DNA from 3 places in the Desulfoconvexum algidum genome. Region 3 is predicted to be linked to each of the others. Evidence: riboswitches for the same ligand, from Rfam matches in the RefSeq annotation. Region 3 holds a riboswitch; each other region holds the start of a gene.

Region 1 (10,243 bases), 200 kb from region 3:
TGTTTGAGTGAAACCATCGGGGATGACGTGTCCATGATTCTCGCCCAAATAGGCGACACCATCAATGGCACAGCCCTTGTCCATGTGTCAACGCCCTCCTATACCGGCACCCACATGGATGGATTTCACCAGGCCGTGGCAGCCGTGGTGGACCGGTTTAACCCGGCCAACAAACGGCAAGCCTATAAACCAAAAAAAAAACGAACCATCAATGTGTTCCCCGGGATGCTCTCCAACGAAGACATCCGACATTTAAAGGAAATATTTGAGGATTTTAAAACCCATCACGCCATCCTCCCGGATTATTCAGAACGGCTGGAAGGACCTTCCTGGCTTGAATATCAGCCCATCCAGGAAGGGGGCACTCCCCTTGGCGTCATTGAAAAAATGCATGTGGCCTCCCACAGCCTGGAACTGGGGTCTATCCTCTCTCTCATGGTGGAGAAGGGCACAAAGAGTGCCGGGGCCCTCCTGTCCGACCGGTTCAATATCCCCTGCACCCGCATGGAAATTCCCATGGGCGTCAAAGCCTGTGATCGGTTTTTTAAACATATGGAAACCATCACCGGAAAACCCACGCCGGAAAAATATAAAAAACAAAAATGGCGGCTGGTGGACGCCTATGTGGATGGAAACAAATATATTTCCAAAAAGCGGGCCGTCATTTATGGAGAAGAGGACTTTGTCGCAAGCCTTGCCGGATTCCTGGCAGAAGTGGGCATTATCCCGGTGCTCTGCGCTTCCGGAGGCCACAGCGGACACCTTAAAAAAGCCCTGAAGGCCAATATCCCGGAACGGATTTTTGACCAGATGACCATCCAGGACAATATGGACTTTACCCAGATGGAAGAGATCGCCCGGAACCTGGAGCCGGACCTGGCAATCGGCAATTCCAAAGGATATGCCATGGCCAGACAGCTCAATATCCCTTTGGTGCGCATGGGATTTCCCATCCATGACCGGGTGGGGGGATCGCGCATCCTTCACATCGGATACAAGGGCGCCCAGAACTTATTTGACACCATCATCAACACCCTTCTGCACAAAAGCCAGGCAGAATCGTCCGTTGGTTATTCTTATATGTAGAAAAAAGAAAATTTAAGAAAAGGAAATACAATGACGCTTTCAAACCATCCCTGTTTTAATCCCAAGGCATGCAAAAGCTTTGGCCGCGTTCACCTCCCCATTGCACCTGCCTGCAATATCCAGTGCAATTTTTGCAACCGGAAATTTGACTGTGTAAACGAAAGCCGGCCCGGAGTTACAAGTTCCATTCTCTCCCCGGATCAGGCCATGGCCTATCTTGAAGAGGTAATGGCTGTTAAAGAAGGCATATCGGTTGTGGGCATTGCAGGACCGGGAGACCCCTTTGCCAATCCGGTTCAGACCATGACCACATTGCAGCTGGTTCGCCAGACCTATCCTGATATGCTCTTGTGTGTGGCCTCCAACGGTCTCAACCTCACCCCCTACCTGGATGACCTGAAAGCCCTCGATGTCAGCCATGTGAGCATTACCGTCAATGCTGTGGATCCTATGATAGGAGAAAAGGTCTACGCCTGGGTCAGGGACAACAAAAAAACCCTGGGGCCGGAAATGGGGGCGCGGCTTTTGCTGGAAAGACAGCTTCAAGCCATCAAAGGATTGAAAGACCGGGGCATCATCGTCAAGGTAAACACCATTGTCCTGCCGGGGATCAATGACTTTCATGTGGAAGAGATTGCCAAAAAAATGGCAACCCTGGACGTGGATCTCTTTAATTGCATGGCCTATTTCCCCAATGAAGGGGCCAATTTATCCCATTTAAAAGAGCCCGGCACCGAGGTAATGAAAAAAATCCAGAATACGGCCAAGGCCCATATTCCCCAGATGCTGCATTGCAAAAGATGCCGGGCAGATGCCGTGGGACGGCTGGATGAAGCAACCGATACCCGTCTCATGGACCGGTTGGTTGAAATTGCCGCTGCTCCCAAGCCATTCCCGGAATCAACCTGGACCCCAAAGAAAAAGATACCGGCAAAGGAAACACAGGAAGTGCTTGACAGACCCTATATTGCCGTGGCCACCCGGGAAGGGGTGTTGATCAACCAACACCTGGGGGAGGCACAAACTTTAAGCGTCTATGATATCAGCAATGAAACCCCGGTGATGATTGAAAAGCGCCGGTTGTCAAAACCCGGGGGAAAAGATTTCAGATGGTTTGCCGTGGCAGACACCATTAAAGACTGCCATCAGCTCCTGGTAAGCGGGATTGGGTCGGCGCCTAGAAAAATTCTTACCCAGCGAGGAATTAAAATATTGGAAATCAACGGCATGATAGATTCGGTCATCACTGCCCTGAAAAAAGAACAGGATATCAGCCACCTTCTCGTCCGGGAACACAGCAGTTGCGGCGAAGAATGCCGGGGAACCGGAATGGGGTGCATGTAAAAAAAAGGAGAAAAAATGAACAAGCCTGAAAAACACATATTGGTCTGTGCCAGTTTCCGTCCCAGCGGAGAAACCAAGGGAAAATGCCACAAAAAAGGATCCAGCGCCTTTCTGCCCTATATTGAAAATGAGATTATTGACCGGGGAATGACCGATGTCATCGTCTCTTCCACCTGTTGCCTTAAATACTGCGATGAGGGCCCTGTCATGGTGGTCTATCCGGACAACACCTGGTATGGCGGGGTGGACAGTGAAGATGCCATTGATACCATTCTCGATGCCATGGAAGACGGCGGTGTTGCCACGGAATATGAATTAAAATGATCCCGCCCCCGAAACATCTAAAACAGATCCAACAAAACCGGATCTGCCAAAAACAAATATGGATGGTGGATACCACCCTCAGGGACGGGGAACAGGCCCCGGGGGTGGTATTTAGCTCACAAGAAAAGCAAGAAATTGCCAAAAGCCTTGCAGAATGCGGCATTGATGAAATCGAAGCAGGCATCCCCGCCATGGGGGAGATGGCCTGCCAGGATATAAAAAATCTTGTTCAACTGGGTCTTCCCTGCACCCTCACCAGTTGGTGCCGGGCAAAAAAAGCGGATGTTGACCTTGCCGCAGCCTGCAACACGCCTGGGGTACACATCAGCTTCCCCACCTCGTCCATTCTGTTAAAAACCTTTGATAAGGACGAAGCCTGGGCCCTGGATACCCTGGAGGAGATAGTCCTTTACAGCAAACGCCATTTTGATCATGTCTCGGTGGGAGCCCAGGACGCCACCCGGACAGAAGGGCGGTTTTTAACTCAATTTGCACGCCTTGCCCTTGACTGCGGCGTCCACAGGCTTCGCATCGCAGACACCGTGGGGATGGCAAGCCCTGCCATGGTCATGGAAATGGTCTCGAACCTGTTAACCACCCTGCCCGGACTTTCCCTGGAATTCCACGGACACAATGATCTGGGCATGGCCACGGCCAATGCCGTCTCCGCCGTGGATGCCGGGGCCCAATCTCTGAGTGTGACCGTTAACGGCCTGGGGGAAAGGGCAGGCAATGCCCCCCTGGAAGAGACGGCCATGGCCCTGTTCGGCGTGGGCCCCCACCGGTCAAATATTCAATTGTCAGGTTTGACCCGGCTCTGCCTTCGGGTGGCAGAACTGTCCGGCCAAACCCTGGCCCCGTCAAAGCCGGTGGTGGGCACTAGAATCTTCTCCCATGAGTCGGGAATCCATTGTGCCGGGCTCTTAAAAGATTCAAGCTCTTATCAATTGTTTGATCCCAAACTTGTGGGAAACCAGGCCGGCCAATTTGTCATCGGGTATCACTCGGGCACAGCCGGTATCCGCCACCTCCTCAACACCCAGGGGATATCACTGAGCAAACGAGATGCCCGGCAACTGCTGCCCCTTATCAGACAAAAAGCTCTGGAACAAAAAAAAGCCCTGTCCCTAAACGAGTTGAAACAACTTCACAGGACCTGGCAAACGGTTTAATGGTAATGGAAAGCGTTATCAATACCCCGAAAAAAGGAGAACAAATGACCATTGCAAATGCCCTGACTTTTATTAAAAGAGCACAGAAAGATTCCGGTTTGAGAAGCGCATTGAACCGAGCGCCAAGTGCAGTTGAATTTTCTTTGATTTTGATGAATGAAAGTCTCAAATTTTCATCCCATGAATTTGAAGAAGCTTTTTCCATGAAATTGGTCAATTGCCAGGAACCTGAAGAGGCAGAAGACCTTCGGGCTTTTAAAGCCTGGTGGGATCTTCTTTGCATGAGCCACACCAGAGCTGACAAAAAGACTGCCTAACCCTATAATAAAGGAAAAATAAAAGATGACCATACAAATACAACCACGAGTGGAAAAGGATAATTCCCCGGACTGGATGACCTGGCTGAATAACGGAGACCAATATTTTAAGGCGGCAACCCCCACGGGTAAAAAAAGTCGGTTTGGAACGGATTTAAGATACAATCTTCTTTCCATGTCTTTGGAGGGGTATATCATGGCCATATCCGGATATCATAAGAATCTGCCGGACAACCATACCTATACGGACCTCATCGCTGGCCTGGAAAGGGTTATGCCCATTGCCCCCTCCCTTAAAGCCAGAATACTAAAGCATGAAAGTATCCAAAGCATCTGTTCCATAGAAAATTATCACCGCAGCCATCCCAGTGAAACGGTTCTCAAGGAATTAAAAGAGGCCATCGAAGAAATTGCAGAAATTGCCCACCAGACCTGTTCCCCCTGATTCCCGTCCCGGATTCGGTTCCAAGCACCTGGTTGGCAGCAAAGGCCAATCCAAAGATTTGACTTATCTTTCCAGCCATACTATGAATTGAATATCTTATTTTTAAAATCATATGGAGGTGGTATGGAAAAGATAAAATACAAGGCCTTTATCGTAGAAGAAACTTCAGACAAGAACTTTTCCCACGCCGTGAAAGAGGCGAACGTTGACGATCTGCCCCAGGGGGAGGTCCTCATCCGGGTGAAGTATTCTTCCCTGAACTATAAGGATGCGCTGTCTGCCTCTGGCAATAAAGGGGTAACCCGGAAATATCCCCACACCCCAGGCATTGATGCGGCAGGCATTGTGGAACAAAGCCAGGTACAGGCCTTTAAAAAAGGAGACGCTGTCATTGTGACCTCCTATGACCTGGGCATGAATACCGCCGGCGGTTTTGGCCAGTATATCCGTGTCCCTGCCGGCTGGGTAGTGCCCCTGCCCAAGGGCCTGAGCTTAGAACAAAGCATGATCCTCGGCACGGCAGGATTTACAGCTGCCATGTCAGTTGAACGACTGATTTACGGGGTAACACCTGACCAGGGGCCCATTCTTGTAACCGGTGCCACCGGCGGAGTGGGGTCCCTTGCCTGCGCAATACTTGTTAAACTGGGATATACCGTTGATGCGGTATCAGGCAAACCCGACACCGGATTCCTGGAAGGTTTGGGGGTTAAGAACGTCATTGACCGGGGAAAATTTCTTGAAAAAACCGGTCCCCCTATTTTGAAACCCCGTTGGGCAGGGGTTATTGATACCGTGGGTGGCGATATTTTGGCCACGGCCATCAAATCCACCGATGCCTGGGGCGTTGTTACCTGCTGCGGCAACGTCGCTTCCCCGGACCTGCCCATCAATGTTTTTCCCTTTATTTTAAGGGGAGTCTCGTTAATCGGTATTGACTCCCAGCATTGTCCCATGCCCTTGCGCCAAACCCTCTGGGAACATCTTTCAACAGACTGGAAACCCAAGATGTTGGAAAGCATGGTAACCCGGGTGAGTCTTGAAAACCTTGGGGCCCGTATTGAACAAATACTCAAGGGACAGCTGCGGGGCAGAACTCTTGTAGATCTGGGATAATCCCCTCCATTGCAATAATAAAGTGAAATCCGGGTATTGACAATCCCCCCAAATTTGGTAGACATGAACATGGGGAAGATCAAAAAAATCTTCTCTATTTATCACCAGATGCTCAATTAATACCAGTTGTTAGAAGTCGATCCATGGTTTTTTGTGTTTATGCATATTAACAGACAACAATAAGGAGATCGCCATGACTACACCACAACATTGTCCAGGTTTTGAAAATTTTAAAAATCTAAAGTCCTTCACCTGCAAATGCCCCAAATGCGGTGAACCAAAGGAAATTTTCTCCGATGAATTTGAAAAAGTTCACAAATGCAGCAAATGCGGAGAAGAAATTGATTTTACATCCTGCACATATGAAGCAGGATAACCCTTCCCAAAATTCCCTGCCAAAATATTTTTTGGCAGGGAATTGATCTTTCCCATATAATCTACAAAAGATCCCGAACCCGTTTCACGGCACAAAAATCACCGCACATGGTGCAGACACCCTCTTCGGATGACTGGGAGGACTCCCTGTAATCGCGGGCTTTGCCCGGATCAATGGCAGCTGCGAACTGGCCTTCCCAGTCCAGGGCTGCCCTTGCACTGCTCATTGTCAGATCCTGGCTGTCCGCGCCGGGTATGCCCTTGGCAAGATCCCCTGCATGGGCAGCAATTTTTGAGGCCATGATCCCTTCCTTGACATCTTCAAGGCTGGGAAGCCGCAGATGTTCCGCCGGTGTGACATAGCAAAGAAAATCCGCCCCGTGCATGGCGGCCAGGGCCCCGCCAATGGCAGCGGTAATATGGTCATATCCCGGTGCGATATCGGTGACCAAAGGCCCCAGCACATAAAAAGGCGCATTGTGACAGAGTTTTTTCTGAAGTTTCATGTTCATCTCCACCTCGTGGAGGGGGACATGGCCCGGCCCTTCAATCATCACCTGGACATTCTTTGCCCAGGCACGTTTTGTCAGTTCCCCCAGGGTGATCAATTCCTGGATCTGGGGGGCATCGGTTGAATCCTTAATGGCACCCGGACGAAGGCCATCCCCAAGGCTGATGCAGGCATCATGCTGCTCACAGATAGCAAGAAGCCGGTCAAAATACTCGTAAAAAGGATTTTCATTCCCGGTTTTTTCCATCCATTCAAAAAGAATGGCACCGCCGCGGCTGACAATACCGCAGACCCTGGGATTGGTCCGTATGCTCTCCATACATTTTCGGTTCAGACCGGCATGAATAGTGAGAAAATCGATCCCGTTTTCTGCATGGATCTCAACGGTTTTAAACCAGTCGTCCAGAGTGATCTTGTGGGTGGGTTTTCCCGTCCGGGTCAGGGTATCATAGATGGGAACGCTGCCGATCATCACCGGCACCTCCCGAACCAACCGTTTTCTGAAACTTTCCGTATCCCCGGACACACTCAGGTCCATGATGGCATCGGCCTTGTATTCCAGGGCTAACATGGCCTTATTCATTTCCCCATCAAAAGAACAGGCATCCTTTGAAACCCCCAGGTTCACATTGATCTTGGTTTTAAGACCGGCACCCACACCGCAAGCCTTAAGGCCAAAATGATTTTTATTGGCCGGGATGGCAATTGTCCCTCTGGCAACCCTGTCCAAAAGATCCTGCCGGGATATGGATTCAACCTCAAGCACCTGCTCCATCTGGGGGGTAATGATTCCTTTTCTGGCAGCATCCATCTGTGTTGTATATTTCATAACACCTCCAAAACGCAAAACGATTATGTTTTTGTCCTGAACGGGTATAAATTGTAACAGCGGGAAAAAAAAATGAAAGAAACGACTTGCAAACAAACACCACTTTCCCTACGCCGGTACTAACCGCATCAGGTTCTAAGGGTTGAAGTTTGCGAACTTCTCTCAGCTAATCTAAGCACCCCCAGTGAACTAAAGCCGGATGGTATACAAATTTCCCCGGACAGTCAAGAGTTCAAAGAAAACACCCGGATGGGATCCGGTTTACCTTTGACCATGGTCTCCGGCATGGGTTCGAAGTCATAAAGATCCGATAACAAAGATTGAACGGCCTCACTGACGAGGATATCGGTCTTAAACTCCTTGGTCAGGTCCTGAATCCTGGAAGCCAGATTCACCGTGTCCCCGATCAAAGAGTAGGCGGATCTATCTGCACTGCCGATGTTGGCTGCCAGGACAAAACCCGTATGAATTCCCACCCCGTGGGCAATTGGAGGAATTCCCTCCTCTGCAAACCGTTTATTAAGTCCAGCAAGACGAAGGCGCATGGCCAGGGCTGTTTTAACGGCTGAAAGCTCATGGCCGGGCTCATATACAGGTGCGCCAAACACCGCCTCCACTTCATCCCCAATAAACTGAAGAATCAGCCCCTTATTTTCCTTAATGGCTTCCGCCATTTCATTGAGATAGGCGTTGAGCACATAAATCAATTCCTTGGGGGGCGTCACCGCCACCAGGGGAGTAAAATTTCTTAAATCCGCAAACAAAATGGTCGCTTCTTTTAATTCTCCATCCAGGGGAACCCGGCCCCGGAGAATTTCATCCCGGATCTTTGCATCCACGTATCTGCCAAAGGTATCTTTGATCAATTCGCGTTCCCTCAAGCCCTGGGTCATGGCATTGAGTGTCTCTCCTGCAAATCCGACCTCATCATTGCTGAACACCCTTGCTTTTTGTGAAAAGTCACCCTGTTTCACGTGACCCATGACCCGGATAATCTCCACGATGGGCCGCCTCGTATTATGGGCCACCAACCAGGACAGGAAAATGGCCACCCCCATGAACAAAAAACTCTCCCGGGCAATGGTTTCTTCCATGCGGCTGACCAGCATGATCAGGGTCATTTCATCCATCATCTGCATCTGTTTAAATTGATGGATGGTCAGATGGATAAACGCCAGGGGCACCACGGACACGGCAAAAATCAGGACAGCAAACCGGATCTTTACACTGATGATTCTAACCCCCTGCACCCTTGACAAATCCCCTTCAGGGAAAAACAAGGGCACTAGATTATGCTGGGATACATGCTCCACCCAAAAAAAGGCCAGGGTCATGGTGATCAGACCGCTGGCAATAGCAATCCCACCGGCCGGAGAGCCAATGATCCAAAAAAGAAAGAACCCCAAACCCCAGGCAGCCATATCCAAAATCACGATCATATAGGGTTCATTGAGCAACCGGCGACGGGCATTTTCCAGCAGAATCGGATCTGGATCATAGCCCCGGTAAAACGCTTTCAGGCAGCAGCGGATGGGCCGTTCATACCAGATGGTGATCACGGACATCACCACCACACAAACGATAATATAAAAAATATTCAAAGAATGGGCCAGACTCAAAAGGGCTTGGGAAGCGTCTCCAGCCCTATGTATAAACATAATACGGGTCAGGCAGTCACCAAGAAAAACCGCTATCATATTGCCAAAAAGTACATCATTGGAAATATGTAAATACTGGAACCTGCTTTTAATCAATTTGTCTGCTACCATGGTCTCTCTTACATTCTTCTGATTATTTTCGCTATAACTATTAATCAGGAACCTTAAGTTTGTAAAGAAAATATTGACTTAATACGCCAGACTCATGTATTTATTGTTTCCATAATTTATGGGTAGTGTCTGGTCCACGGAACACGGTGAAACTCCGTGACGGTCCCGCCGCTGTAATCGGAAATATTTATTTTTTGTATGGCCACTGTTCACACGGGAAGGCAAAAAAATAAATTTAATGCCGAAAGTCAGAAGACGAATCAGATACTCGTGATATGGTAAAACTCAATGGTAAAGGGTTTTGTAAGAGATATTTCTTGCAAAAACCTTTTGTGGTTTTGCAGGAGCATAGCGAGGAAACTATGACAACACAGCTAGAATACGCCCGCCAGGGCATCATCACCCAAGAAATGAAAACAGTTGCCAAATCAGAGGGCCTGTCAGAAAGCTTCATACAGGCCCATGTGGCAAAGGGGCAGATCGTCATCCCCTGCAACCCCAATCGGAAAGATCAGAAGGTTGTGGGCATCGGTACCGGCCTCCGGACCAAGGTCAATGCCTCCATCGGCACCTCATCGGACATCTGCGATATTGACCTGGAAGTTCAAAAGGCCAAAGCCGCCGAAGAAGAAGGGGCAGACACCCTCATGGAATTGTCTGCAGACGGAGACCTGGACCTGGTTCGACGAACCGTGCTTGCCAACACCCGTCTTCCCGTGGGCAATGTGCCATTGTACCAGGCCTTCAAAGAAACCATCCGCAAATATAAAAACCCGGCAAAGCTGGACCCTGAATATTTGTTTGAGCTCATTGAACGACAATTGGAGGATGGATTGAGCTTCATGGCCATCCACTGCGGGATCAACCTCTACACCATTGAGCGGTTGAGAAAACAAGGATTTCGCTACGGCGGCCTTGCCTCCAAGGGTGGTACCTATATGGTGGCCTGGATGGA
Region 2 (10,243 bases), 1.4 Mb from region 3:
ATCCAGACTGTTTTATACCAACAAAGCCTTGGAATCGGTTTTCCAACGGTACAAAATGGGTGCGGCCAATTTGACTGAATTAACACAGATTCGCTCCGATCAAGTGGATGCCCGAAATAACATGATCGAAGCGAAAATGGATAAAATACTGAAACTTATTTCCATCTTTTTTTACAAAGGAAATCTTGGATTGTCACATATCTTAAAGGGAAAATTGTCATGAAACTATTAAAAATCGGGATGAAATTTTTAAAACTTGCTCTCATGGCCGGTGGTGTTCTTTTGATTTTTCTTACCATTCAAAGGTATTGGGCAGCGGCCGCATATCAAGGGCCGCCAAAATCACCCCAATTTCGGATTGAAAAAATCAAAAGGGGCAATATAGAAAATACGATCTCCTGTACCGGAACCCTTTCAGCGGTTGGAACCGTGGAGGTGGGGACACAGGTGTCCGGCACAATCAAAAAAGTATTGGTGGATTATAATGACCGGGTGACAAAAGGGCAAATCCTTGCCGAGCTGGATCTGGACACCTTGAATGCAGCAGTGGCTGCTGCTGATGCTTCGGTTATCAAGGCCCGGGCACTCTACAAACAGGCCACAGCCGAATATGAAAGAAATAAGCCGTTGTACGAGCAGGGACATCTCTCCTCCCAGGAGATCCTTATCTATGAGACAGAAAAAGAGACGACACGGGCGGAACTTCTATCTGCCCAGGCTGTTGTGAAAAAAGAAAAAATAAATCTTCGTAACGCCCAGATCAGATCCCCCATTAACGGTGTCATCCTCGAACGGAATATCGAAGAGGGTCAGACCGTGGCAGCCAGCTTAAGTACCCCAACTTTGTTTATTATTGCAGAAAATTTGTCAAGCATGGAGATTGAAGCAAGCGTTGATGAAACGGATATCGGGATGGTAAACAAGGGACAAGCGGTGACATTCATGGTTCAGTCCTATCCTGATGATCTCTTTTATGGAACCGTAACCCAAATACAGATGAATCCAACCGAGACATCCAATGTAGTGACCTATACCGTGATTGTGGCGGCACCAAACAAAGAGGGAAAACTGCTTCCTGGTATGACCGCTACAGCAGATTTTGTGGTGGAAAAGGCGGAAAACCAGCTGTTGGTTTCAAACGCTGCCCTGAATTTCAGGCTCGATAACCTCAATAATAATGAGGATCCGGGCATCTATGTGCTTGATGGGGGCAACCCCAAACGAGTTTGTGTTACCCTAGGTATCACAGACGGCATAACTACGGTGATAAAAGGTGAAACCCTGACTCCCGGGACCTCGGTCATTATCGGAAAAAATATTGAGAAGACCGAAAGTTCCAACGGTTTTTTGTCAAAAATTCTTCCAAAGCTCCCTGGAGGCGGTGGTGGGCCGAGAAGGTAGACGCGGTTTTAAATCAAAAGAGCTTATGGATGATCCATAAGTGGAGAAAAAATGAAAACAATACAACTTACGAATATCAAAAAAACCTTTCACCTGGGCGGTGAAACCGTCCGTGCATTGGATGGCATCTCTCTCACCGTTATGAGGGGGGATTTTCTGGCGGTAATCGGTACATCCGGATCTGGGAAATCCACCCTTATGAACATCATCGGCTGCCTGGATCAGGCCGATCACGGGGAGTATTTTCTGGAGGGATTAAAGGTGAGTCAAATGGATAAGAATGAATTGGCTGACATTCGGAATCAAAGAATCGGCTTTGTGTTTCAAGGGTTCAACTTGCTTCCCAGAACAACAGCCCTGGAAAATGTGCAGCTGCCACTCATCTATAGAAGGGGAAAACAGATAAATAATCCTGGAAAAAAGGCAAAAGAGGCCCTTGATATGGTCGGGCTTGCAAACCGAATCCACCACGAACCCAACCAGCTTTCAGGTGGTCAACAGCAGCGGGTTGCCATTGCCAGAGCTTTGGTGACAGATCCTGCCATTATTCTCGCAGATGAACCCAGTGGTAATCTGGACAGCCGAACGACAGAGGAGATTCTTTCCCTGTTTCAAAAACTGAATGATGAAGGGATCACCATTGTTCTTGTAACCCATGAAATGGAAGTGGCTGAGCATGCCAAACGTGTGATCGATATGAGGGACGGCCGTATCATAAATAATTATGAAATTGCACATCGACGATATGCGTCAATGCAAATATCCTGATACTATATCATATCCATGAAATGGAGGTCCCTATTATGAAATTAAGAAAGTTTGTTATCAGTGCCCTTAGAAACATAACCCGGAACAGAATGAGAAGCCTGCTTACCATGTTAGGAATCATTATCGGCTTGGCTTCTGTGATAGCGCTTGTTGCCTTGGGAAAAGGGTCCCAGGCAGATATTGAATCAGAGATCAGTTCCCTTGGAACCAATCTGATTATGGTTAAACCGGGCAGCACCAAGACCCACGGAGTGAGGGGGGGAGCTGGAACCAAAAGCTGCCTGACCATGGATGATGTTACAACTCTCGCTAAATCCGCCCAAAATATCCAATATGTCTCGCCACTCATTCGGGTTTCATCCCAAATCATTGCCGGTAACGCCAACTGGAATTCAAGCATTGAAGGTGTGGATACCACCTATCCCATGATTCGCAACTATGAGCTAGCCCAGGGATCATTTTTTAGCAGGAGAGATATAAAGGTGAAGGCCAAGGTTGCGGTACTCGGGCAAACGATTGTGGATGAGCTTTTTTTTGGTCAAAATCCTGTGGGGTCCCGTATCCGTATCGGTAACATCCCTTTTAAAGTCATAGGCGTTCTCGCTGAAAAAGGCCAATCTTCAATGGGAAACGACCAGGATGATATTGTCTTTGTTCCATTCACCACCGCCCTTTATCGAATGAGTGACGGCGAAACTGTGCATGACATTATGGCCAGTGCCACTTCAGAATCGGCCATGGACCAGGCAAAGGCTGAGATCACCAGCATTCTCAGAGAAAACCATGGCATAACAATTGGTAACGATGATGATTTTGAAATACGGGATCAGGCTGAGATTGTCAGTATGGCCACCCAGGTTACCGGCACCCTTACCATGCTGCTCAGTGCCGTCGCCTGTGTTTCCCTTCTGGTCGGTGGGATCGGTATTATGAATATCATGCTGGTTTCGGTAACCGAAAGGACCCGGGAGATAGGCATTCTCATTGCAATCGGTGCCCGGAGTTCTGATATCTTGATTCAGTTCTTGATCGAAGCGGTTATTCTCAGTCTTTCAGGTGGAATCATCGGCGTTTTGACCGGGATCGGTATCGCCTTTGGATTGGGCAAAGCCATGGGTACCCAAGTGATTGTGGAACCCTCCATGATCATCATCAGCGTTGGATTTACGGCGGCAGTTGGAATTTTCTTCGGTTACTATCCTGCAAAAAAGGCTTCAGCGCTTAACCCAATAGAGGCGATGCGATACGAGTAAATATAACTCAAAATGATGTCATGGATTCAGGCCAGCTATTCACGGTATAGCTTGAATCGGTGTCTAAAACGATACAATATCTCCCGTCTTCCATCCATTCAAGCCGGCTCTGTGACTCACCTGAATGATTATCTTTGATTTTTTTTGATAAAAATAACCATAGATACCTTGTTTTTTGTGCAAAATAGGTCTATTTCAGGAATGGATATTCCAAATATGGAATATCCATTCCTGATCATATGGAAGGATAAATATGGGCAAAAAAAAGGAAGACAGAAAAAAACAGGAAAAGGATCGGAACCGCGAGGAGGTCATCTCGTGTGCCATAGTTCCGTTTTATAAAAAAGGGTATCGAGGCGTCACCGTGCCCGAGATTGCCGCAGCCGTCGAATTCGGTGTGGGAACCCTCTATCGCTTGTTTCCCGGCGGAAAAGAAGAAATCTACCATGCCATGATGGAAATCGTAGTCCGGGCATTTGAAAAAGAAATAGAAAAACACATGAACGGCGCGGAAAATGAGGTCGATATGGTCCGGCGGTATATCCGTGCCGCAGCTGCAGTATATGAAGCCTATCCAAGGCAGATGGTCATGTACGTGAGGGACACAGCCGGGGTGGGGTTGGATTTGGGATTCGGACTTACAAAAGAATTTGCATTCCGGTACAGGGCCTGTGCAGCACATGTTGAACAGGCATTAATCAAAGGGCAGGAAAAAGGCGAATTCACTGTCCTGCCTCCGGGAATGTCTATGATGTGCCTGCGAAGCGCCATTAACGGTTTCTTCATGAGCAGCCTGGAAAATGAAGAAAAGAAAACGATTAGCGAGACTGTCGGGTTGATTGAAACATTTTTTTTTAACGGAGTTCTAAAAAAGAATTGAAAGGAGAAGTGTGTTGTCATACCAGGAAAAATACAGAGAAAAGCTCAGGAGCCCTGAAGAAGCTGTCAAAATTGTAAAGTCAGGGGATAATGTGGATTATGGTTTTTTCAATGGAAAGCCGGGGGTCTGTGACCAGGCCCTGGCGGACCGGTCCGGGGAACTCGAAGACGTGTCGGTTTTCTGTGCCGTATCCCTGCCGCCGATTCCCATGGTGGCGACAAAGCCGGAGGCCTTTATATACAATGATCTGCAGTTCAGCAAACTGACCCGTATCCTTGCCCTTCAAAATCAGAACCTGTTTTACATGCCTGTGCTGTACCACCTGCTTCCCAGGTTGATCCGGGACGGTGAAACTGAACCAAGAAATGTCGGCATGTACCAGGTCTGTCCCATGGATGAAAAAGGATGGTTCAATCTCGGGCCCCAGAATTCAGAGACACTGACCAAGATGGAAGTGAACCGCAAGGTTATTGTTGAGGTCAATAGGAACCTGCCGGTTTGCTTGGGCGGTGCCGAAGAGGCGGTTCATATATCAAAGGTCGATTTTATCGTGGAAGCCCCTGAAGACCAAGTGCCCTTTGATGCCCCGGCTGTTCAGCCCAGTGAAATAGATAAACAGATTGCAGGGCGAGTCATGGAAAAAATCACCGATGGCAGCGTCATCCAGCTGGGTATCGGTGGTATGCCCGATGCCGTAGGAAAAATGATTGCAGAAAGTGATCTCAAGGACCTTGGCGGTCACACGGAAATGTTTGTGGATGCCTACGTTGACATGATTGAATCCGGAAAAATGAACGGCGCAAGAAAAATATTCGACCGGAACCGGGTAGCCTATACATTTGCCATCGGCTCACAGCGGATGTACGATTTCATGAACAACAACCCAGCAATAGCCTCCTATCCAGTCACTTATATCAATGATCCTCGGGTCATCAGCCGCCACGACAACTTTATTTCCATTAACAATGCACTTCAGGTGGACCTGTATTCCCAGGTGAATGCCGAGAGCAGCGGATATACCCAGATATCAGGCAACGGCGGTATGTGGGACTTTGTCCTGGGTTCCCAATGGTCAAAAAATGGAAAGAGTTTCATCTGTCTGGCCTCCACGTTTACGGACAAAGAGGGCACTGTGAAGTCCCGTATTGTACCTACCTTTGCCCCCGGTTCCATTACCACCATCCCGAGACAGATGGTGGATTACCTGGTCACAGAATATGGAATGATACGCATGCACGGTCTTCCGACCTGGCAACGTGCCGAAGCCATTGTTAACCTGGCCCATCCTGATTTCAGGGATGATCTGATCAAGGCTGCACAGGTCCAGGGGATTTGGAAACAGAGCAATAAAAAATAGACACATCCGGTGAGGATGGTTGCAACCCGTCTATTTGTGAATTTTTGTTCCGGTATTGTGTCGTATTTTAAAATGAATTAAAATAAAACAAAGGTGGATTCTCCAGAACTGATGTGATATTTTTCCAACCCGCGTGTCAAAGGCACCGGGGATTTATAGAACTCCTGTTGTCGGATTGAGATACAACCGACAGCAAGGAGTTTTGTTCGTTTATAAGGGTGCGTTAATTATTTTTAATATGGAGTGTGAAGTGGAAAATCTTCAGAAAAAATATGGTTTTTGGACGGCCACCGCCATGGTGGTCGGCATTGTCATTGGATCCGGCGTGTTCTTTAAGGCGGATGATGTTCTGGTTGCATCGGGGGGAAGCTTGCCCACGGCCCTTTTTGCATGGCTTATCGGTGGCGGTATTATGGTGGTAACCGCCTATGTCTTTTCCAAGATTGCAACGCGCATCGAAAAAGTCAACGGACTTGTTGATTACTTTGAAGCGGCCTATGGCCAGAGAGCAGGCTATCTGGTTGCCTGGTTTATGACCTTTGTATATTACCCCACCCTGGTCGCTGTATTGGCCTGGGTATCTGCCAACTATACCGCAGGACTCCTGGGGGCGGAACAGGCTGTATGGCCAGTTGCCGCCGTTTACCTGGTCACTTTTTTCTGCCTGAATTGCTATTCCCCGGTACTGGCCGGCCGTTGGCAGGTGTCCTCCACCATCATCAAGATGATCCCCCTGGCAATTGTGGCCGTTGTGGGGAGTATCTGCGGGCTGATGAACGGACAGACCCTTCAGAGCTTTACCCATGCAGCCCAAACGGTTTCCAGTGGTGGCGGCCTGGCCGTGGCCACCCTATCCACAGCCTTTGCCTACGAAGGGTGGATCATCGCCACCTCCATCAATGCCGAGTTAAAAGATGCCAAAAAAACATTGCCCAAAGCATTGATTGTGGGTACCCTTGCCGTTGTTATTATTTATATGCTTTACTATCTGGGCATTTCAGGAATCCTGTCCAATGACCAGGTCATTGCAGCCGGTGATGATGCACCGGTAAGGGTCCTTGAAATCATTTTAGGTAACCTTGGGGGGACTTTTTTGACGGTATTTGTGGTCATCTCCTGCCTGGGAACACTTAACGGCCTTGTCATGGGGTCTGCCCGGGGCATGTATTCCATCGCTTCCCGGGGCATTGGGCCGAAGGCTGATTTTTTTAGCCGGGTCAATAAAAAAACAAACTCCACCATAAATTCAGCGCTTCTGGGATTTATTCTATCTGCTTTCTGGCTCGGGGTCTGGTATGGGAATTTTGCCGGGTGGTGGGGTGGTTTCATGGATATTTCTGAATTGCCCATCGCTTTTTTATATGTCATTTATATTTCTATCTATGTCTGGGTTATGAAGAACTTTGATGATTTAGGCTTCATGGGAAGAGTGATGGCCCCGGCCCTTGCCGGAGCAGGTTCCTTGTTTATTATCTGGGGTGCCATACAAAAGGATATGTTTTTGCATTTTGTCATGGTCACATTGGTCATAATGTGTTTTGGGTTTTTGTTTATGAATGGCAAGTCGTCATCGGTAAAGAGCGGGGAATGAGACAGGTTCCAAGGGTCCCCTGGCCAAACTTTAAATCCCATGCCGGGTCTGGACCGAAGAGATCGGCATATTTTTTTATAATATTGGACAGATAACATGGACGCTCTTACGCTTATCATTGTATTTTTTTCCTTTGGCCTGAGTTTTCTCTTTGCCCTTGGTGGTGTGGGCTCTGCTGTGGTGCTTATTCCGACCCTGTCCTGGCTGGGGGTCCCCTTTAACCTGGCCCGACCGACAGGGCTGTTTGTCAATTGTGTGAGCATGCTGGGGGCCACCTATTCCAATTTCAAGGAAAAGCGTCTGGATATCCGGTTGGGACTTCCCATCATTTTGTCTTCCATAATCCTGGCACCTGTGGGGGCCTGGGTGGGACACCTGGTGCCCACCCGCTTTTTGCTTCTAATCTTCATTGGTTTTCTTTTTTTCTCAGGATCAATGATGCTTTTTTTTAAGGGTTCTAAATATGCGGACCAGTACCGGGAAGATCGACCCGTTCTAGGCCCGCTTTTGGTGGGGGTCCTGGCAGGATTTATTTCCGGCCTTTTGGGTGTGGGCGGAGGCGGTGTTATTTCTCCTCTCATGATTCTCCAGGGCTTTAATCCCAAGAAAGTGGCCATGGTCACGGCCTTTGCCGTTCCCTTTTCTTCTTTTTCGGCCTTTGTGGCATATGCTGCCATGGGATCGATTTCATGGAAAATCCTAGCTGTTGCCGGATTGGCAGCCTGGGCAGGGGGATTCCTTGGGACAAAACTAATGCAAAAAAAAATGCATCCCCAAACCGTGAAAAAACTATTGGGAGGCGTATTGCTTCTCCTTGGGGTCAAACTTTTTTGGTCACTGGTTTAATGATCCGTCAACCAGAAGTCATGTACGAATGAGTTGACAACTGCCGCTTCAAAGGTCATATTGAATCGTTAAATTGTGTTTGCTGGGGGAGCTTGAAAAGGCTGAGAAGGAGTATCCTGACCCTTGGAACCTGATGCGGATAATACCGATGAAGGGAAGCTTTTTGTTTCATTGTTTAAATCATCTCTTCCCTGTGTGTTTTTCCCTGCATCAAAATTGTGCTGTAAATTTTATGCCTGTCGTTTTTGGACAGGATATGGATTAATTTTGTTACCAGGGGTGTATATGATTGAAATAGAAGGACTGTCCCATAGGATCTACGAGTTGTACTGCAAAATACGTGAGCTGCGGCCGCTGGTTCATGTTGTCACAAACTTTGTAGTAATGAATGAGACGGCAAATGCCCTGCTGGCAATCGGCGCATCCCCCACCATGTCCTGGGCCCAGGAAGATGCCGCATATCTGTCAAAGCTTTCCGACAGCCTCTGCATTAACATCGGGACACCTGTCAAAGACCGCATTGATGTGATGGAATCTCTTATGCTCTTTGCACAAGAGACAGGGAAACCGGTTGTTTTAGACCCGGTAGGCGCTGGTGCAGGTGCCTATCGAACCGGCATTGCAAAAAAATTATTCTCCATTGCCCCGGATAAAATAATAAGGGGCAATGCATCTGAGGTATGCGCACTTGTGGACAAAAATCACACCACAAGGGGCATAGAAAATAATGTGGCCCAAAAAGAAGCCAAAAAAATACTCATGGGGCATGGCCGTGCCAACGGGGAAACCAACTTTACCGTGGACAAGCAATCCGGGCTGGACAGCATCCTGGAATTTGCTTCCTGTTTGATTGTCAGCGGAGCTAAGGATATGATCTTTGATAAAAATGGGGGGATCACCCTTGAGAATGGCTCAAGCCTTATGAGTGCCGTTACGGGCACAGGGTGCATTCTTTCTGCCATAACCGCCGCCTTTTATGCCGTCAGTGACAATGGGGGGGAGGCCGCCATTGCCGCTTGTTCAATCGCCGGTATCGCAGGAGAGCTTGCTGCACAAAAAGCTAGTGGGCCGGGAACGTTCATGGCGCATTTTTTGGATTCTTTGTATAATATGGATGAAAAGACCCTGGAGACCCGGCTGAAAGTGGCATCCAATCGTCCTGGTATTATAATTTAAACCCAATTTTATTGTGGAAAAGTGAAATAATCTCTCATGGAATATATTGAAAAAAGAAAAAAATCCCGTCTTAAAACAGCTATTTCAGCCTTTGGGCCGGCATGGGTCATCAGTGCGGTGGCAGCAGGTCCCGGCACAACCTTAAGTGTTGCAAAAGCTGGGGGTACTTATGGATACAGCTTTTTGTGGGTAATTGTTTTAAGTGTTGTTTTGGCCTTTGTCTGCCAGTATATGGCGGCCAAGACAGCCCTTATCGGGGGGAAGGGGATTGTGGGTATTGTTGAAGAAAAGTGGGGCAAATCTTTTGCCTGGCTGGTTACCATTGATGCCCTTCTGGTTATCTGGCTGTGTAATGTGGTTTTATTGAAAATCCTGGTTTCTGTAACCGGATTTGTAACCGGTATGGTCACGCCGTTCTGGGGGGTGTTTTTTGTGGCTGTTTTTTATGGTCTTGTTGCCTGGGGCGGGTATAAAACCATCGAAACCATCTGTAAACTGGTTGTATCCCTTTTGGTCATCTGTTTTATTGCCACTCTTTTCATCGCCAGGCCGGACCTGGGGTTGGCCTTGGGCGGCCTGGTTCCAAATTTTACGACCTTTGGCAAGCCTGAGATACTGATGATGACCGCCATAATGGGCGGTTCCATCCATGTCACCATCCTGTCCATGCAGACCTATACTGTCCATGAAAAGGGATGGAAAAAGACCGATTTAAAACTGGCCTTGACCGACACCGCCGTATCGCTTCTCGGGGCGTTTGGATTATATTGCACGGCCATTTATCTTACCGGCGCAAGTGTGCTCCACCCCGAAGGCATTAAAGTTGCCAACTTGTTTGAAATGGCCGATGCCATTCAGCCGCTTTTGGGCGAATATGCCCATGGATTTTTCTGCCTTGGCATCTGGTGTGCTGTTTTTTCAACTATAATGCCCACCTTTATTGCCGCATCCTATGTCCTGGGGGATAAGAT
Region 3 (10,243 bases):
GGGATAAACCCTCTTCCAAACAACAGGGCGACGGCAACGGTCAAGCAAAAGAGCGGAACAAGCCCCCTTTTAAGCCGCATCATGGATGGATTCCCATATAACCGACCTCATCTGTTTATTCCAAACCTGGTTTCACTCCCAAACGCTCAAAAGCCTGAAGACAACCTTCCAATTCTCTTCAACAATTTTCATAGGATATAAAACATAATCAAACAAGGCAAATTAAATCTATTTTGGTGTGTATGATTCTCATTGATTTATCTACCTGCCTGATCCAGATCTTTAAGGTTTATTTCCAGTTTGTATTCGGAGGATTCGGGGTCCCGTTTAACAGCGAAACCCAGCTTTTGTCCCAGGGCCAGCATGGCTGTGTTGCTGGAAATGACCGGACCGTAGATATGTTTAAGCCCATATTTTTGAGCACTCACCAGGGCCCGCTTCAACAACACCCTGCCAATCCCCTTGCCCTGCCAATCATCGGCCAGGACCAGGGCAAATTCCCCTCGTTCCCCGGCAGGGTGGAAAATAATCCGGGCCACCCCCACTATCTTTTTTTGTTCGCCTTTTCCCGCCAGGGCCATCAAGGCAATTTCCCGGTCATAATCAATCTGGGTCAGGCGAATGAGAAGGGTCTTGGAGATGCGCTTGATGGGGGAAAAAAACCGCAGATAAACAGTTTCAGGAGACAGGTCTGAAAAAAGACCGATTATCTGCTCGGCATCACCAGGGCGAACCGGTCGCATGAAAATTTTCTCTTTGTCCCGGGTGACAAACTCTGATTCCTGCCACCAGGGATAGGGGCTGATGATCAAATGACCGGCCGCTTGAACCAATGTTTTTTCCACCTTAGCCCTGGCATTTGCCACCACCACCCGACCTTCTTTGACCTGGATGGGATTGACCGTAAGGCTCTTGATCTCGGGAAAATCCGAAACCATTCGGCTAATCCGGATCAGCATCTCTTCCAGCAGGGCAATGTCCACAGGGGAGATCTGTTTATACCCGTCAAAAACCCTTGAAATTCTTGTGGCTTCCATGACCCTTCCTGCCAGAATCCGGTTCAGCGGCGGCAGGGCCATGGCCGTATCCCGGACCACCTCACTCAAAGCCCCCCCCATCCCAAATTGAAGCACCGGGCCAAAAAGCGGATGGTTCACCATGGAAATCTGAAGTTCATAATCAGGACGTGCAAATCCCTTGTCCGGTGCCACCACGATTCCATAGGCTGCCAACAATTTTCCGGCAAGCCAGGTATCAGAAGGGGGGTGGGAAGCCAACCCTCGTTTGACAGCCCCTGCGGCCGCTGACCTGTCGATATCCAGCCGTTTATCGGTCCTGTCGGGAATCTCCTGGAGCATCTGAATATTGCGGCCATATTGGTAGAGATTTAAAAAGGCCTGGACAGCCCGTTCCGGGGTTTCATAGGTAATAATCCCCTCCCGATTAAAAATCGCCCGGGATCTGTCAGAATTCACCCCCCCCATCCATGCCGTAAATACAGGAAAAGGAGTGGTTTTCAACAATTTTACCAGGGGGCTTGCAAGGGCTGTGGAATCATAGGTGCCCACGGGAGAACTCAGGAGTAACAGCCCGTCTATTTCATCGGCCTTAATACAGATTTTAACCACCTCAATATATTTTTCAGGAGAGGTTTCCTGTAATACTTCGATGGGGTTGGTCCGCCGCCATCGATCCTCGAGCAGGCCATCCAGGGCATGAATGGTGGAAGGGGTTAAATCCGCCGGTTTGATACCACTCCCGGCCAGGGAATCAAGGGCCATCATTCCTATCCCGCCGGCATTGGATACAATTGCCAATCTCCCCCCCCGAGGGCGTTTCTGCTTGGCCAGGAATTCGGCACAATCAAACAGGGCGTCAAAGCCATGAACCCTTAAAATCCCCGCCCGCTGGAACATGGCATCATAGACTTCATCTTCACAGGGATCAAATCCAACCCCTGCCCGGCTGGACTTCAATACGATAATGGGTTTCACCCTGGAAACGGCCCGGGCAGCACTCATAAATTTACGGGCATTGGTCAGGGATTCCACATACATGACAATGGACTCCACCTCGCTTAAAGACCCCAGATAATCGATCATATCTGCAAAATCCACATCCAGCCCGGACCCGAGATTAACAAAATGACTAAAGCCCACCTTCTCCCGGAGGGCAAGGTCCAAAACCGCAGTAGAAACCGCCCCGCTCTGGGATAAAAATGCAACTTTTCCGGGCAGGGGAAGGGTGTGCATGAAGCTTGCATTCAAACCTGCCCGGGTATTGATAATGCCCACGGAATCCGGCCCGATAATTCTGATGCCCGTATCCCGTGCAACCTGTCGTATGGAGGACCAGATTTTATTTTCAGGATCTCCCGGTCTTACAGGGCCGGCAGAGATCACCACACACCCTTGCATTTTTTTTTGACCGCACTCAGCCACAACCCCGGGGACATCTTGCATGGGAACAGCAATCACGGCCATATCCACAGGGGCCTCAAGGTCTTCCACCCGGGCAACGGCATCAAAGCCCGATACCCGGCTGTATTTTGGATTCACCGGGAAAAGTTCCCCCTTAAACCCACCGGATACAAGGTTGTCCATGATACAGGCCCCGACACTTCCTTTTTTTTCGCTGGCACCGACCACGGCAATGGACACAGGATTCATGATATGATGTAAATTCTGGATTGTCATGGACAAGAATCTAGTATGGACCAGGACGCTTGTCAACCTAATTTGGAATTTTTATAGATACAATTTGAATTGTTAAACCTTTGAACAATTTTAACGGATGCAAGTTATGCTTTGATTCTTACGCGGAAACCTTATCATGGCAATAAGTTCTCCTGTTACTTTTTTCTACCGGGAATGATTATTGTCCAATTATGTAAATTTTCATACCAACCAGATTGAAAATTAACCCGCAAAATCAGATTTTTAATCTCGAAATTTTACTCGTCAATCATGATACCATTATTCAACACCTTGTCAGGTCATAAATTCTATCTTTGATCGAATCACTGGTTCCTTTTCCCAAACACATGATTCGCTGGAAGACGTTAAGTATTGAAAATATCAATTCTGATACGGATTACCCATCCATATAATCACTTTGACATGGGTATGGGTTCCTCATATTGATAGCTCATTTATACAATTTTTAAAAACAAAGGATAAAAAATTGGATCAGATTGTTGTTCGGTTGCATCCCGGTCAGGATCTTAAAAAAGAAATTGATCGGCTTATAGAAAATCAGAGCATCAAAGCGGCATGTATATTAACCTGCGTTGGTAGTTTAACACGGGCAATGCTGCGTTTTGCCAACCAGGAAAATCCTGAAGAGCTGAAAGGACATTTCGAAATCGTTTCGCTTACAGGCATATTGTCAAAAGATGGCTCTCACTGCCATATAGCCATTGCAGACAAAAGGGGCACAACTTTTGGAGCCCACCTGATGGATGGCTGTATCATATATACAACTGCTGAGGTTGTCATTGGTATCATACCTGATTACAGCTTTTTGAGAAAGTTTGATCCACAGACCGGATATCCTGAACTTAAAATCGTTTATTCAAAATAGAAGAAGGAAAAGGAAAATAATAATGAGTTTTTCTGAAAAAATTAAAAAAGATTTTACCACCACCGTCATGGTCCTCATGGCTGTTGCCATTGTTATAAATATTGCAGCCGGTCAATTGGTATCCATGCTTAAACTTCCGATTTTTCTGGATTCTATAGGCACTGTTCTCGTTGGTATCATGGCCGGCCCCTGGGCAGGAGGTCTGACAGGATTGCTGACCAATTTAATCTGGGGAATGATCTCCTCGCCTGTAGCTGCGGCTTTTTCACCCGTAGCCATGGCCATAGGCATAGCAGCCGGTTTGTGCGCTAAATACGGACTTTTCAGAACCTGGTGGCTGGCAATCATCAGTGGTGTGATTATCACTTTTTTCAATGCTGTTGTTGCAGTGCCAATCAAATTGTACCTGTTCGGCGGAATTACAGGTTCGGGCGCTGATTTTATAACATCCTATATGCTTGCCCTTGGTAAAGGCCTTTTTGGGTCTGTGGTTATCAGTGTTTTTACATCCAATCTTATCGATAAGGTTGTGACGGCTGTATTGTCCTGGGGAATTATCAAAGCCTTGCCGGAAAGGACTGCTGGCCGATTGCCCCGCGTCAATGCTGTTACGCTTAAGAATTAATGGAATTTCACAATTGAAAAATCTGCTCCGATCCGACCTTATTGATATAACCATGGCAAGGAATGGAGCAGATCTTTAAATATGCAAACCCGCACATCCTACCCCACATTGTTTATTGAAAAAGATTCATGGCTTCACCGGATTCATCCGTTTAATAAGCTATGCTATATCCTTTTCATTGGCGTATCTGTTTATTTACTGCCCGGGAAATGGCTGACTGATATTGTTTTGCTTCTGATCAACCTGGGATTTTTAATTACCGCCGGCATTTTTAAATCTTCCTGGAAACTTATCTGGAAAACCATGCTGCCGCTGATACTTTTCATGGTACCGATTCACGGGATTCTTTATCCAGAGAACCATACGGTACTGATCAGCCTCCAATGGTTCAATGTCTACCAGGAAGGATTGCTGTTCGCATTTAATACACTTTTGCAACTATTGATTTTATTGATTGCTTCGCTGCTTTTTGTGTTCACAACCCACCCGGCAGATCTTATCAGCACCATATCTCAGACTGCCGGATCACCGACTCTCGCTTATCTTATCGGCAGCCCGCTGCTTTTACTTCCGGCCATGCGTGAACGGATTGTGACCATTCAGTCAGCCCAGCGATCAAGGGGACTTGATACACAAGGAAATCTTCTCAAACGGTTTTACGGATTGTTTCCACTGCTTATCCCCCTGGTTCTTGGATCTCTCATCGAAATAGAACAGCGGTCGGTTGCCCTTGAATTGCGTGGATTTAATTCGGCTTGCCCGAAGACCTTTGTCAGGACAGTCTTTGATTCAATCCTGCAAAAACGTGTGAGACGATTGATGCTGGCCCTTACAATCTGTATTATCGGCTATAGTGTTGTGGGGTGATGATGACCGGAATCAAGATCGAAAAACTTACCTATCATTATCCTGGCACAGACAATGCTTCGCTGAAAGATATCTCACTTAAAATTCCAAAAGGGGAATTTACTGCGATCATCGGTGCAAATAATTCAGGTAAGTCAACCCTTTGCTGTGCAATATCCGGTATCATCCCCCATTTGTATCATGGCCGGATACAAGGCATTATCAGGGTTGAGGGAACTGATATCTCCACCATGGGTGTAAGTGATATCGCCCGGGATGTTGGAATGGTCATGCAGATACCCAGAAATCAATTATCCGGTTTCCATTATACCGTATTTGAGGAAGTGGCGTTTGGGCTTGAAAATCAAGGAATGAAAAGGGATAAAATCATAGAGCGAGTTAAATGGGTTTTGCTGATGACAGGGTTAGAAGACCTGGCAGAACGATCCCCTTACCAACTGTCCGGGGGGCAACAGCAGCGATTGATTTTAGCAGCCGCTATCGCCTTGGAACCATCCATTTTGGTGCTGGATGAACCCACTACCTTCCTTGATCCAATGGGGACAAAAGAGGTGTTTAAACTCTTGCGCAAACTCAACAAACAAGGTGTAACCATCGTCATTGCAGAGCAAAGACTGGAATTCATAGCAGAATATGCAGATCGGGTAATCGCTCTCGAGAACGGAAAGGTGGTTTTGGACGGGATTCCTCAAGATATCTTAACCTCATCAGTTTTAAAAAAGATCAATCTGGAATGGACACGGTATACACAGGTGGCTATTTTAGCCAGAAAAAAGGCTCTTTGGTCAGATGGGAAACCGTTATCCGCATCTTTTTCCGCCACTGTCGAAGGGATAGTGACCAAATGAACAAAAAAGGCTTTCAAGTTCGTGCTGATAACCTGACATTTAAATATTCAGAAAATATAACCGCGTTAAAAAAAATATATCTCAATTTGACTGCCGGAGAGCGTGTTGCTTTAGTCGGGCACAATGGTTCAGGTAAAAGTACTCTTGCCAAGCACCTTAACGGCCTGCTGATTCCGTCCACAGGTAAAGCATGGATACAAGGGATTGATTCATCAACTCAAAGCGTCTCCCAATTGGCGAAAAGAGTAGCTTTATTGTTTCAAAATCCGGATGATCAAATTTGCAGGCGCGTTGTCAGGGATGAGGTTGCATTCGGTCCCAAAAATTTAGGATACCCTGAAAAAAAAATAGACCAGTTAGTAAATAAGGCTCTATCAAATTTTGATTTATTGCCCTTCCAAAAAATGAATCCACATGATTTAGGGTTTAGTGAACGTAAAAGAGTTGCTCTGGCATCTATTGTAGCAATGGATACTCCCATTATCGTTTTTGACGAGCCAACTGCAGGATTTGATTCACATGAAATCAAACTTTTTATCACAGTTTTGGAAAGATTGAAAAATGAAGAAAAAACAGTTCTGATCATTACCCATGACATGGATTTTGTTGCGGAAAACATAACACGCATCCTTTGTCTTCAGAACGGGGAAAAAGTTTTTGACGGTAACGCCTGGGATTTTTTTTCTGACAATAAAATTCTTTCACATTGTAGATTACTGCCTCCACAAGTGGTTCGGCTCAGCACCCACTTTCAGCAAAAAAGGCTTGCTATGACCCCAGAAGACTTTATGGGTGGGTTTTGAGCTTTCATATGCCAAATTTTGTATATAATTTTTGATTCATTGAAAATTATCAGGTATTTATCCAATTCATGGCCTTAACCTATACTTTAAAGTATCAAGAATATCTGTTGTAATTATAAGCATTTTGGACAGGGAAAACTCCTATTTTTAAATTAAAAAAGTCAGATCTGCTACATAGTGTGTTTGAAAAGCGTCCGGAATCACAGAGAAAGTCTGGGGGGCTTTTTTAATCGTGGAAGGCCATTATTATAGCCAATTATGGCAACTCGCAACATAAAGCCAGTAAAGCTCGCTCGACCTTGATTTAATATCTGAAACAATAATGAATTATTTGCTGACCTACTGAACTCAATAAAAAGGAAGTATGTTTAATTGTCTTTTCCCAAAAGATTTACTTGGAGATGATTTTTTAATATAAAGAACGGCATGAAACAATTTGACAACGCAAATGAATTCCAGAATGAACTGTTCGGCCATCTAAACTTGGAAAATCAAAAGATTGCCAACAACCTGTTTTTTGACTGCGAATTTCGAAACTGTAATTTTTCATATACTGATTTTGAATCAACCCTTTTTGAAGGCTGCTCATTTTTCAATTGTAACTTTTCTTTGTCTAAAATGTCCAAAACACAGATTATAGGGGGTCTGTTTAACGGCTGCAAAATTCTGGGAATCGATTTTACAAAATGTGACACGCCTATGATCGATTTTTCCATGGAAGAGTGCAAGATAAGGGGCTGCATTTTTTCGGGTCTTTGCCTGAAGAAATCCAGCCTATGCAAATCAGCGTTAATTGAATGCGATTTTGTTAATACCGATCTTTCAGAAACCAACCTTTCCAAAGCAGATTTTTCAGGGTCACTCTTCCACAATACAAATCTATTCAAGGCAGATTTAACAAATTGCATCAACTACAATATCGACCCGCTCAAAAACAATATCAGACGGGCAACCCTTTCTTTGCCCGAAGCCTTGACCTTGTTGAATACCTTTGAAATTACCATCCAATAAAGGGGATTCACCCTAAAGATTCCGGCGGCAATGATTGACAAGCGCTTCCCCCCCATGGTACTTTCTCCCAAGAAACCAGTGCAAAATGCAGTGGTCGGCTGGGGGAGTCGATAAGGATCGGCTGAGAGGAGACTATAATACGTTTCGACCCCTGGAACCTGCCCCAGATAATTCTGGCGAAGGAAAGTCATTCTGTCTTTTTTCCTGAGGGGTTTATCCGCCGATTGTATCCATCTATTTTGCTTGGCATTAAAAATAAAGTTTAAGGCAGTATTCTACCTTAAATATTTAAACAAAGAGTTGTATGGATATGCTCCAGTTATCAGGCGCCACAAAAATTTATAACGGCCAGACAGTCTTTTCCAATTTAGATCTGTCGGTTTCCCCGGGGCAGTTTAAGGTACTGGTGGGACCTTCCGGATGTGGCAAAAGCACCCTGTTTGACGGGCTGACAGGGGTCATGGCCCTGGATCGGGGCGAAATATCATGGAAGGGTCACGCCCTCGCCCACCTGGGGCGCCATGCCGCCTATATGCAGCAAAAGGACCTGCTCCTTCCCTGGTTTTCCCTGATGGACAACGCCCTGTTGCCGGCCAGAACCGGAAAAATGGACATGACCAGGATGAAATCAAGGGCAAACAAACTTTTTATCCGCCTGGGATTAAAAGGGTATGAGTCCCATCATCCCCATGAGGTCTCCGGGGGCATGCGCCAGCGATGCGCCCTGGTCAGGACCCTTATGTTCAACCGGGACCTGATCCTGCTGGACGAACCCTTATCCGCCCTGGACGCCATTACCAGACGACGCCTGCAATCTTTGTTATTGCTACTCCAGACCGAATTCAACAAAACCATCCTCATGATCACCCATGATATTGAAGAAGCACTGCTGTTGGCCGATGAAGTATACCTGCTCAGCCCCCAGCCCATGGCCATCAAGGAGCGGTTTGTCCTGAACCAGCCAAAGCCCCGGCATTTCAATGATCCCGATCTGTTGAAAATAAAAGAATATATGCTGGCACAGCTTGAGGGAGAACCCACCTGTGAAGCTGGCTAACTTAATTGCCCCGGCCCTGGTAATCCTGATCCTGGGTTGCTGGGAGGCGGCCACCCATCTGCTTGCGATACCGGTTTTCATTTTACCGCCCCCATCGAGTATCTTTGCTACGGCCATCCTCAAGGCCCCTTTGATCCTGCCCCATGCTGCAACCACCCTGTCTGAAATCATCCTGGGAATAATTTTGGCCCTGGCAACCGCCATCCCCCTTGCCATTGCCATGTTTGCAAACCCCAGCCTGGAAAAAGGACTGGCCCCGTTTCTGGTGGCCTCCCAGGCCATCCCGGTGTTTGCCATTGCACCGTTGCTGGTGATCTGGATGGGATACGGGATTGCCTCCAAGGTATTCATGGCCTGGATCATTATTTTTTTCCCCATTACCATCAGCCTGCTGGCAGGGCTTAAAAGCTGTGACCCTGAATTTCGGGTCATGTTCAAGCTTATGGGGGCCTCGTTCTATGACACATTGATCCTGCTCTACTGGCCCTGGGCTCTGCCCCATTTTTTTGCAGGGCTCCGAGTGGGGGTCACCGTGGCCACCATCGGGGCGGTCATAGGAGAATGGGTGGGGGCCCAGCAGGGACTTGGGTTTCTCATGATCCAGTCCAATGCCCGCCTCCAGGTGGACCTGGTGTTTGCCGCCATTCTCTGGCTGACGGCCATGGGGCTTGGTATGTGGATTATCGTCGGAATCCTGGAAAAAAAGAGTATAAAATGGAAACCATAATCGGAACCCATAAGGGGCTCCAATCTAATACAACAATTATTTCTTCAAGGAAAAAACCATGAAAAAACGTATTCTCTCTGTACTTATTCTCAATGTGCTTCTGGCCAGCTCTCTTTTGTTCGTCTCCCCCTTGTGGGCAGGGGAAAAACTCACCCTGATGCTGGACTGGTTCCCCAATGTGGACCATTTACCCGTTTACGTGGCACAGGAGTTGGGATATTTTGCCGACAACCAGATTGAAGTGGATATCGTCAGTCCGTCTGAAACCTCGGATGCATTAAAACTCGCAGCTTCCGGCAACATGGACATTGCCGTTTCCTACCAGCCCCAGACCATTATTGCCGCAGACCAGGGCCTTGATATCAAAGCCATCGCTCCGCTGGTGGTCCATCCCCTGACCACCCTGCTCTTTCTTGACACCAAAAACATCCAGACCCCTGCCGACCTTTCCGGCAAAAAAATCGGGTATACCGTGCCCGGACTCATGGATGTCATGCTGGAAGCCTTTGCCGCCATCAACCAGATACAAGACTATACCCCGGTAAATGTGGGGTTTACCATTTTACCCGCCCTGGTCTCCAACCAGGTGGATGCCGTCATGGGTCCCTTTAAAACCTATGAAACCGTGGGCATGGCCCAGCACGGGTATAAAGCCCGATTTTTTGAGCTGGAAAAATACGGGATCCCGGATTATGAAGAGTTGATCTTTGTCTGCGGTCCAAA

What was found. A riboswitch is a leader RNA that binds a small molecule or an ion and turns the genes downstream of it on or off. The one in region 3 is predicted to bind thiamine pyrophosphate.
Region 1: another riboswitch for thiamine pyrophosphate. It lies ahead of thiC (phosphomethylpyrimidine synthase ThiC); the one in region 3 lies ahead of ACZ45G_RS26875 (ABC transporter ATP-binding protein).
Region 2: another riboswitch for thiamine pyrophosphate. It lies ahead of thiM (hydroxyethylthiazole kinase); the one in region 3 lies ahead of ACZ45G_RS26875 (ABC transporter ATP-binding protein).

Annotation. Positions count from the first base shown of each region.
Region 1 is NZ_AP042394.1:6,165,465-6,175,707, forward strand. Features, by position in the region: gene ACZ45G_RS27720 (nitrogenase component 1) at 1-1,086, shown strand, start outside; gene nifB (nitrogenase cofactor biosynthesis protein NifB) at 1,117-2,430, shown strand; gene ACZ45G_RS27730 ((2Fe-2S) ferredoxin domain-containing protein) at 2,446-2,754, shown strand; gene ACZ45G_RS27735 (homocitrate synthase/isopropylmalate synthase family protein) at 2,751-3,926, shown strand; gene ACZ45G_RS27740 (hypothetical protein) at 3,971-4,243, shown strand; gene ACZ45G_RS27745 (hypothetical protein) at 4,269-4,688, shown strand; gene ACZ45G_RS27750 (YhdH/YhfP family quinone oxidoreductase) at 4,812-5,804, shown strand; gene ACZ45G_RS27755 (hypothetical protein) at 5,998-6,180, shown strand; gene thiC (phosphomethylpyrimidine synthase ThiC) at 6,242-7,519, opposite strand; TPP riboswitch at 7,607-7,712, opposite strand; gene ACZ45G_RS27765 (adenylate/guanylate cyclase domain-containing protein) at 7,744-9,288, opposite strand; cobalamin riboswitch at 9,402-9,567, shown strand; gene thiC (phosphomethylpyrimidine synthase ThiC) at 9,651-10,243, shown strand, end outside.
Region 2 is NZ_AP042394.1:473,536-483,778, forward strand. Features, by position in the region: gene ACZ45G_RS02080 (TolC family protein) at 1-223, shown strand, start outside; gene ACZ45G_RS02085 (efflux RND transporter periplasmic adaptor subunit) at 220-1,401, shown strand; gene ACZ45G_RS02090 (ABC transporter ATP-binding protein) at 1,453-2,169, shown strand; gene ACZ45G_RS02095 (ABC transporter permease) at 2,205-3,422, shown strand; gene ACZ45G_RS02100 (TetR/AcrR family transcriptional regulator) at 3,676-4,302, shown strand; gene ACZ45G_RS02105 (acetyl-CoA hydrolase/transferase family protein) at 4,313-5,659, shown strand; gene ACZ45G_RS02110 (APC family permease) at 5,910-7,250, shown strand; gene ACZ45G_RS02115 (sulfite exporter TauE/SafE family protein) at 7,347-8,096, shown strand; TPP riboswitch at 8,171-8,270, shown strand; gene thiM (hydroxyethylthiazole kinase) at 8,382-9,272, shown strand; gene ACZ45G_RS02125 (Nramp family divalent metal transporter) at 9,309-10,243, shown strand, end outside.
Region 3 is NZ_AP042394.1:5,961,392-5,971,634, forward strand. Features, by position in the region: gene ACZ45G_RS26835 (hypothetical protein) at 1-83, opposite strand, end outside; gene ACZ45G_RS26840 (bifunctional acetate--CoA ligase family protein/GNAT family N-acetyltransferase) at 258-2,696, opposite strand; gene ACZ45G_RS26845 (PPC domain-containing DNA-binding protein) at 3,184-3,582, shown strand; gene ACZ45G_RS26850 (ECF transporter S component) at 3,605-4,207, shown strand; gene ACZ45G_RS26855 (energy-coupling factor transporter transmembrane component T family protein) at 4,289-5,074, shown strand; gene ACZ45G_RS26860 (energy-coupling factor ABC transporter ATP-binding protein) at 5,074-5,922, shown strand; gene ACZ45G_RS26865 (energy-coupling factor ABC transporter ATP-binding protein) at 5,919-6,725, shown strand; gene ACZ45G_RS26870 (pentapeptide repeat-containing protein) at 7,152-7,736, shown strand; TPP riboswitch at 7,827-7,938, shown strand; gene ACZ45G_RS26875 (ABC transporter ATP-binding protein) at 8,047-8,793, shown strand; gene ACZ45G_RS26880 (ABC transporter permease) at 8,780-9,520, shown strand; gene ACZ45G_RS26885 (ABC transporter substrate-binding protein) at 9,579-10,243, shown strand, end outside.